One region of the Solwaraspora sp. WMMD406 genome, then DNA from elsewhere that is predicted to be linked to it. Evidence: riboswitches for the same ligand, from Rfam matches in the RefSeq annotation. Region 1 holds a riboswitch; the other holds the start of a gene.
What was found. Region 1 has a riboswitch for cyclic di-AMP ahead of O7632_RS02310 (NlpC/P60 family protein). Riboswitches for the same ligand answer to the same signal wherever they lie in the genome.
Positions count from the first base shown of each region.

Region 2: linked by a shared signal. The riboswitch ahead of O7632_RS05385 (hypothetical protein) and the one ahead of O7632_RS02310 (NlpC/P60 family protein) in region 1 are both predicted to bind cyclic di-AMP.

Region 1 covers NZ_JARUBF010000001.1:534,326-538,773, forward strand. Annotated here, with positions in the region: tRNA gene O7632_RS02295 (tRNA-Gly) at 1-26, opposite strand, end outside; gene O7632_RS02300 (pyridoxamine 5'-phosphate oxidase family protein) at 98-607, opposite strand; gene dcd (dCTP deaminase) at 696-1,274, shown strand; gene O7632_RS02310 (NlpC/P60 family protein) at 1,400-2,434, opposite strand; cyclic di-AMP (ydaO/yuaA leader) riboswitch at 2,440-2,580, opposite strand; gene O7632_RS02315 (C40 family peptidase) at 2,835-3,893, opposite strand; gene O7632_RS02320 (GPP34 family phosphoprotein) at 4,034-4,448, shown strand, end outside.
Region 2 covers NZ_JARUBF010000001.1:1,198,128-1,202,575, forward strand. Annotated here, with positions in the region: gene O7632_RS05380 (glycoside hydrolase family 65 protein) at 1-1,190, shown strand, start outside; gene O7632_RS05385 (hypothetical protein) at 1,301-2,326, opposite strand; cyclic di-AMP (ydaO/yuaA leader) riboswitch at 2,329-2,465, opposite strand; gene O7632_RS05390 (TrkA family potassium uptake protein) at 2,819-3,442, shown strand; gene O7632_RS05395 (cellulose binding domain-containing protein) at 4,344-4,448, shown strand, end outside.

The DNA of each region.
Region 1 (4,448 bases):
ATGTTCTGCCATTGAACTACACCCGCGAGCGGGATCACTCTACCTCGCCAGAGCGTCGGGTGCGCAACAGGGCTCAGCCGCTCAGCAGGCCGACTGCTCAGCAGGCGACCTGGTCGGGCAGCGGGCTGCGTACGCTGTCGCTGGTCGGATCGAGCCACACCTGTACGGCGGGCTGTTCGACGAGCGCGGCGGTGGCGTGGGCCGCCGAGCGTCGGGCGATCATCGCCACGTCGACGGTGAACTCGAACAGCCGCCAGTCGACGTGTGGCGACGCCCCCAGCTCGCCGGCGAGCCGGGCCACCCGGGCGACGTCGTCGACCGGATGCGCCCGCCCGGCCAGGTAGGCCTCGTCGTCGCTCTCCTCCGGCGGGAACGAGTGGAGCGCGTAGCGGCCGTCGCGCTCCAGGTCTCGACGCTTGGGCGAGTCGATGATGAAGCAGAACAACCCGTGCTGGGTGATCACCGGGGAGACCGGGTGCACACGCGGGCCGCCGTCGGCCCGGACCGTGGCGAGGTAGCCAAGGCCGGGACCGTACTGCTGCATGAGGAGTCGGATCGCCGTGGCCAGCCGGGGCTCGTCGGCTGCGAACTCGGACCAGGTCGCCATGCCGACAGCCTATCGAACATGTGTTCGAATATCCAGCGAACGCGCTGCCCGTGCCCGCTGCGCGCGGCACGGTCGCTATGGTGTGACGATGCTCCTCTCCGACCGGGACATCGTCGCGGAGACCAAGAACGGCAACCTGTCGCTCGATCCGTTCGAGCCCGCACTCATCCAGCCGTCCAGCATCGATGTCCGGCTCGACCGCTACTTCCGAGTCTTCAACAACCACCTCTACACCCACATCGACCCGTCGACCCGACAGGACGACCTGACGTCCCAGGTCGAGGTCCCGGCGGGCGACCCATTCGTGCTGCACCCCGGCGAGTTCGTCCTCGCCTCCACACTCGAGGTCGTTTCCCTGGGCGACGCGCTCGCCGCCCGGCTGGAGGGCAAGTCGAGCCTGGGGCGGCTGGGGCTGCTGACCCACTCGACCGCCGGCTTCATCGATCCAGGATTTTCCGGCCACGTCACGCTGGAGCTCTCCAACGTCGCCAACCTGCCGATCAAGCTGTGGCCGGGGATGAAGATCGGCCAGCTGTGCATCTTCCGGCTCTCCTCCGCCGCCGAACACCCCTACGGATCGTCGGTCTACGGTTCGCGCTACCAGGGGCAACGTGGACCGACTCCGAGCCGTTCGTGGAAGCAGTGGCGGACCTGGCCAACCGGCTGAGCCAGATGGCGAAAGGCGCCCTCCCAAGCCGGGGGGAGACCTGGGAGGACGCCTTTCCTGGTGGCCGGTGCCGCCGCACGACGGGGGAATCTGCGGCGTGCGCCAGGCCATGGGGAGGAGTGGAGCTATCCGGGCCTGCCGTAGCTGTGAACGTCAGAACCGATCTTGCGCATCTGGACCGGTTCACCGGCGCGTGAGGCGTGCACGATCCATCCGTCGCCGACGTACATGCCGACGTGCGACAGACCGCTGTAGTAGAAGATCAGGTCGCCGGGACGGAGTTCGGATCGGCTGACGCTCGGGATCACCTGACGTTGCCGGGCGGCGTTGTGCGGCAGCGAGACGCCACCCTGTCGCCACGCGGCCGAGGTCAGTCCGGAACAGTCGTAGCTGTTCGGACCCCCGGACCCCCAGACGTACGGTTTGCCGATCTGCGCGCAGGCGAACGTGACCGCCTTGCCCGCCGCGCCGCCCGGGTAGCTCGCCGGGCAGGGCGCCGGGCGCAGCGAGCCGAGCGTGGTGGTCGACCCGTACGCCTCGAGCCGCAGGTCCTGCAGCCGGTCGACTTCGGCGTCGATCTCCTTGGCCTTGGCCGCCAACTGCGCTTCGGTACGGGTCAACTCGACCACGAGCGCGTCGAGCGGTTCCTTCTGGGCGGCGTACTCCTCCTTGAGGTCGACCACCGCCTGCACGTCGCGGGCCTGCCGACGGGCGAACTGGTCGAGCAGCTCGAGCTGGTCGGCGAGGGCGGTCGGGGTGCCGTTCGTCAGGATCGCGTTGACCATCGAAGGGCTGCCGCCCTTGTATGACCGGGCGGCGAACTCACTGACCCGGTCCATGGCCAGATCGATCTGAATCTGCAGCGGCTGGATCTTGTCGGCGAGTGCTTTCGCCTGCTTCTTCTTGGCGTTGAGGTCCTGGCGGACCGCGTTGTGCCGTTCGATCGTGGGCTCGAGCTCGGCCCACACCTCGTCGATCTGGGCTTCGATCTGCGCGACGGTCGGTTGGGCCTGGACCGGTGCCGCGGTCAACAGCAGACCGACACCGGTGGTGACGGCGAGCGCGGCGTCGACGAACCGTCGACGGGTACGGCGTGGCTGGCGCGGCTCGCGGTCCCGGTCGGGCCACTCGGAGCTCAGCCGCAGGGCTTTCCTAGCCACCGGACTCCTTCTCCCCAGACCGCCTACCGGGTTAGCTGACGGGTTCGGGCGGAAGAGAGACGCCCTACCGCAGGGAAGCTGCGGACTCACCCCGAGGTGCCTGGGTCCCCGGTTCGTTGTGCGCGACGATTCGGCGGTGTCGGGCCGAGGCCAACCGGGGTGGCTGGCGTCCTCCCGACTCGACGATCCCCAAGAGTAGAGAGTGGCGTTCTTCAGACGCAAGCGACTAGACTACTCATTTCTTTGCGTGAACGTACGATCGCAATTAGTATCGCTGTTCGTCGATCAAACGTTCGAATGAAGCGGGTGGGCCGCCTGATATCGAGACGACCCACCCGAGCGGCCCGCTCGCCGACCGACTATCGCCGCGCCGCACCACCCCTGCCGCCGACCTGCACGATCAACCCACGCGCCGGAATCCAGCGACCGGCATGTGATCGATGTTCTCCATTTGCACCGGCTGTCCCGCGCGGGGCGCGTGCACCATGAGACCGTTTCCGATGTACAAACCCACGTGATGTAGATCACTAAAGAAGAAGACCAAATCGCCCGGTCTGGCCTCCGAACGGCTGATCGAACGGCCCTCGTTCCACTGGGCACCGGTGTAATGAGTCAGCCGTACGCCCGCCTGCGCCCAGGCGTACTGGGTCAGGCCGGAACAGTCGAATGCGTTCGGCCCGGTGGCCCCCCAGACGTACGGCTTGCCGAGTTGGGCACACGCCGTCCGGACCGCGGTTCCGGCCGCACCACCGACCGACACCGCCGGACAGGGCCCCGACGCGCCGGAGCCTCCGCTCGTGCTCGCCGTCCGGTACGCGGCGGTACGCATCTGCTCCAAGCGGTCGATCTCCGCGTCGATCGCTTTACGCTTGGCCGCGAGTTCGGCGTCCTGCTGCTGCTGGGTGGCAATGAGCTCGTCGAGGGTCCGCTTCTGCGCCAGATATTCGTCCCGGGTGGCGAGCACCGCAGCGATCTGCTCATGCCGCTGCTTGGTCAGCCGGTCGAGCACGAGGAGTTGATCGGCGAGACTGGTCGGCGACCCCGTTGTCAGCAAGGCGTTGAGCTCGCTCGACGGACCCGTACGGTAATAGCGGTTCGCGACCTCGCCGATCTCGTCGGCGGCGAGGTCGGCCTGCAGCGACAGCGGACGGATCCGCTCGTCCAGGTCGGCGGCCTTCTTCTGATTGGCCCGAAGTTCGCTGTGCACCTTGTTGTACTGCTCGATGACCGGTTCGAGCTTCAGCCACTGAGCGTCGAGCTCGGCCTCGATCTCGGCCAGCGTGGGCTCCGCCTGAGCCGGGACGGCCGGCAGCAGCGTCAAGACCAGCGGCACCAGCACGGCCAGGATTGCTCGGCCCGAGATCACCAATGAACGCTTCACGTATCCGAATTGCGACCGAGAGTAATCTCGGGTGTGCGAATGGGTGAGCACACGTGCCATTGGCAGCGACTCCTTCATTAACGATCGCCGGGGCCTCGCGGGCGGGGGAACGGAGGCCGACATCCGCAGCGGTCGGGCTCCCACCTTATTGGAATCGCCGCCGAACCTTCAAGACGGTGTCGCGGGCGCATACCGTCAGACCGGGTTAGCGTGACGTCATGAGTGCGCTCATCCTGGCCGAGGAACTCACCCTGCTCGCCTACGACGACCAGTCAGGTGACCCGATAGTCGGATCGCCCGAGCTGGACTACGCCGTCAGTGGAGCCATCCTGCTCGATCTCGCCCTCGACGGTGCGGTCACCGTCCACCCCGACGGTACGGTCCACCCCGACGGTACGGTCCACCCCGACGATGCGGGCACCGTCCACCCCGACGATGCGGGCACCGTCCATCCCGACGGTACGGTCGCGGCTGCGACGGCCGGGCCGGCGGAAGCCGATCGTCGTCATCTCGACCGGGCCGCGGCAACCATCAGGGCCGCCGACCCGCACCCGGTCGAACACTGGATCGTCGAGTTGTCCCACAAGCTGGTCCCCCGGATCCTCGACGGGCTGGTCACCGCTGGCGTGCTGC
Region 2 (4,448 bases), 660 kb from region 1:
GGGAACGGGCCCGGATGCTCGGGCTCAACGGGGCGGCCTTCCCGTGGCGCACCATCCGGGGGCAGGAGTGTTCGGCGTACTGGCCGGCCGGCACCGCCGCCTTCCACGTCGCGGCGGACATCGCCGACGCGGTCCGGCGCTACGTGCAGGCAACCGGAGACGCCGAGTTCGAACGCGAGATCGGTCTCGAACTGCTGGTCGAGACGGCCCGGCTGTGGCGTTCGCTCGGGCACCACGACCGGCACGGGCGGTTCCACATCGACGGGGTGACCGGGCCGGACGAGTACACCGCGGTCGTGGACGACAACATCTACACCAATCTGATGGCGCAGCGGAACCTGCTGTCGGCGGCCGACTGCGCACTGCGGTACGCCGACCGGGCCTGGGTGCTCGGCGTCGACGACGAGGAGACTGCCGCCTGGCGGGACGCGGCGCTGTCGATGCACATTCCGTACGACGACGAACTCGGGGTGCATCCGCAGTCGGCCGGGTTCACCCGGCATCAGGAGTGGGATTTCCAGGGCACCCCGCAGGACCACTATCCGCTGCTGCTGCACTATCCGTACTTCGATCTCTACCGCAAGCAGGTGGTCAAGCAGGCCGACCTGGCGTTGGCGATGCACTGGCGGGGGGACGCCTTCACCGACGAGGAGAAGGTCCGCAACTTCGCCTACTACGAGCGCCGTACGGTTCGTGACTCGTCGCTGTCGGCGTGCACCCAGTCGGTGATCGCCGCCGAGACGGGACATCTCGAACTCGCCCACGACTACATGGGCGAGGCGGCGTTGATGGACCTGCACGACATCAACCGCAACACCCGGGACGGCATCCACGTCGCGGCGCTCGCCGGGGCGTGGATCGCCTTGGTGGCCGGGTTCGGCGGGATGCGGGACCACACCGGTGAACTCTCCTTCGCACCCCGGTTGCCGCAACGGATCAACCGGCTGGAGTTCGCCATGATGTGGCGGGGGATGCGGTTGCGGGTGTCCGTCCAGCGCGACGAGGTCACGTACTCGTTGCGCGACGGCGACCCGAACGCCAGCATCGACCTGACCCACCACGGCGAGCCGATCACCGTCGCCGCCGACAAGCCGGTGACCAAGACGATCCCGACCGCTGGTCCGTCCGGGCCGCCGCCGCAGCAGCCGGCGGGCCGGTCCCCGGTGCGTCGTTCGGCCCGCACGGACTGACCGGCTGGCGGCACCGTCCTACCCTCCACGCCTGTTCGAGGTGCCGCCGTCCACGCCTGTTCGAGGTGCCGCGCCGGTCGGGTCGTCCAGACCGGCCGGCGCGGCACCCGTCACAGCAGAGACAGATGTACGTGGTTGGTGTGGTCGCTGCTCGGGTCGCCCCCGGCGCCGCTGTAGGAACTCCAGCCGGTGGTCGGGGACCAGAACTGGCGGTACCAGATGACGTAGAGGATGCCGAGCTTGTCGGCGTTGCGGACCAGGAACGCGGTCAGGTTGTTGCCGTAGAGCCGGGCGTCGCCGGTCGCGTCTCCGCCGAAGCCACTGGACTGCATCGAGAAGTCGCAGGCCCGGCCCTTCGGGTGTTCGAACGGGCCACCTGGCCGGAAGCAGGAGACGAAGCGGGTGAACCCGGCCTTCTTGGCTTCGTTGAGCGCGTGCATCGTGCGTGGGGTGATGCAACCGTTCGTGGTGGGGTCGTCCAGGCTGCACGACTGCGAGGGCCAGGAGCCGTCCGAGTTGCGTGGCGCCTGGGCGGCCACCGGTGAGGTCGCCGAGACGAAACCGTTGGTGGCCACCGCTCCGACCAGCTGCAGCGCCTTCTCGGCCTCCCGCTTCTGCCGGGCCATCACTTCGAGTTGCTGCTCCTCGCGGGCCACCTCGGCGTCGATCGCGGCCTTGGCCCGCTCGGCCTGCTCCCGAGCCTCGTTGAGTTCCCGTACCCGCTTGTTGTCGTGCATGGCGATCATGTCCAGGCCTTCGGCCCGGTCCAGCAGATCGTCCGGGCTGGCGCTGTTGAGTAGCACCATGACCGGGGTGATCCGACCCAGCCGGTAGGAGTTGGAGGCGACCTGCCCGATTTGCGGAGTTAGCGCCGCCAGGCGGTCCTCGACCTTCTCCAGTTCGAGGCTGAGCTGCAGCTGTCGCTTGCGGGACTCCTCGACGGCAGCCTTGGCTTCGACGAATCCGCGACCGGTGGAGTCCAGCACTTCACTCAGCAGCGGGGGCGCGCCTTCGCCCTCCGGCGTGGACGGCGCGGCGGCGGCGGAAGACGGGGCGACGAGGCCGCCGGCGAGCAGGGCGGTGACGGCGACGAGCGCCGAGGCCAGCGTGAACCGCCGGCGGAGGGGTGCGGTCATCCTGTTCCTTTCCTTGGCCGCCGACCGAGTTAGCTGACGGGTTCGGGACGGAACGATCCCTACCGCGTGATCGCGGATTCACCCCAGTGGAACCTGGTTCCCCGGCTCACCCCGGAGGGTGATTGGGCGGCGGTCACCGCCGGCACCGGGGGGCGCCACCGGGCGGAGACCGCCGGCAAGCTTACCGGATCGGTGAGCGGCTTCGACACCTCGATGGGCGTCACTGAGCAGCAAAATCACGTTAACGGACAACGCTTTCGGTAACGTCCACTGTCTGCATTCGAGGGTGCACCGGGGGTTGCCGGATGGGTGATGCCATCCCACTCCACGATCACGCTTTGAAGGGATAAGGTCTCATAAAGGCGTTTTGTTTATCAGTCCGGTCCATCGACGGCAGGGTGGGGGCGTGGCGTGCCGGAACAGAGTTCCTCCGACCCCGGGGCACCGGGTTCCTCCGATCCTGAGGCACCGACCGATGATCCGGTCGTGGTCATCGGTCTCGGCCGGTTCGGCGGACAGGTCGCCGGTTCGCTGCGGCGGCTCGGTCACGAGGTCCTCGGCATCGACGACCATCCCAAGCGGGTGCAGCACTGGGCGGACCGGCTGCCCCGGGCGGTCGAAGCCGACGCCACCGACGAGGCGGTGCTGCGGCAACTGGGCGTGGGTGGATACCGCCGGGCTGTTGTCGGCATCGGTTCGGACATCGAGGCGAGCATCCTCACCGTGGTGGCGCTGACCGAGGTCGGTGTGGCGGAGATCTGGGCGAAGGCGATCACCGCCAAGCACGGGCGCATCCTGGCGTCCGTCGGCGCGGATCACGTGATTTTCCCCGAGGCGGCCATGGGCGACCGGGTGGCGCACCTGCTGGCCAGCAAGATGATCGACTTCATCGAGTTCGACGACGGGTTCGCGATCGCCAAGGTCTGTGCCCCGCCGCAGGCGGCCGGCCAGACGCTGGCCCGGTCACGGCTGCGCCAGCAGTACGGCATCACCGTGGTCGGAATCAAGGAGCGGGACGCGGACTTCCGCTACGCCGGCCCGGAGACGGTGATCCCGCCGGACGCGTTGCTGATCGTCGCCGGTGCGACCGCCCAGGTCGAGAAGTTCGGTCGCTGACTCGTCCGTCCTGCGGGCGTCCCGGCCTGGTCCGGCGGGCCAACGGTCGATGTCGGAAGGGTTTCCGGTGATCGTCCGCCTCTGATCCAGGTCGTAACCGTCTCGTCACGCCTTCATTTCGTGAGCTGATCAGGCTTTGGACTTTCGCAAACTCGTGACTCAGGCTACAGTCCTCCCATGGGAGCGCTTCCATTGATGGATGTGCACCCCGAACGGTGAACTACGTATGGCGCGACGAGGCCTTGCCTCATCCGCGCCGACCGCTCAGCCGTACGGCTGGCGGCGGGCCAGCCCGGACTCCGCCGCCAGCCACGCACCACCTGTCGAGAGGAGGTGGAACCAGAGCCACTCGCGTGGCCCGGCTCCCGCGCGTCACGCACGACCTGGACGCCATTCCACTCGTGCGTGTGAGTAACTGATGGTGGGGACGGGGGTTGCCCTCCCCGTCCCCACGCTAGTCCCCGATTGTTACGACGTGGAATCGCCGACAAGTCAGGACCGCGACGCCGGTTCGACCGACAGCCTCACCCAGCCCGCCGATGTATCGGCGGGCTTGATTGTGTATAGGTCCCGGACGAGATCGATCACCGTGGCCCTCGTCGGACGGGGCGAGGTGCTGGTGGTGAAGATCGTTCCCGCAGCTCGCGGTCGGTTCCGTCGGGTGGCGACCGGTGTCGGGGTGGCGCCGCAGATGGTGGGCCGGCGACGTTCGGGCGCTCGCGGCGGGCGGCCGCGCGGCGCGGGCGAGACGGGCTCAGGGCCGGTGTGGCATCGCCCGGCGCGTCTCGAGCCACGAATCGCTAGTGATCTATATCATAGATGCCCGAGCTCATGCATCGTCAATCATGAATGAATGGGTGCCCTGCCGTCCTGCCGCGCCCGACAACGGAATCGAGGGCCAATGCCGGAACTCCACTCGTCCCACCCCAGCCGTCGTACCGCACCTCCGCAGGAACCCGGCGTACCCGCCAGCCGGCGGCGACCGTTCCGCTCGGCCTCCCTGACG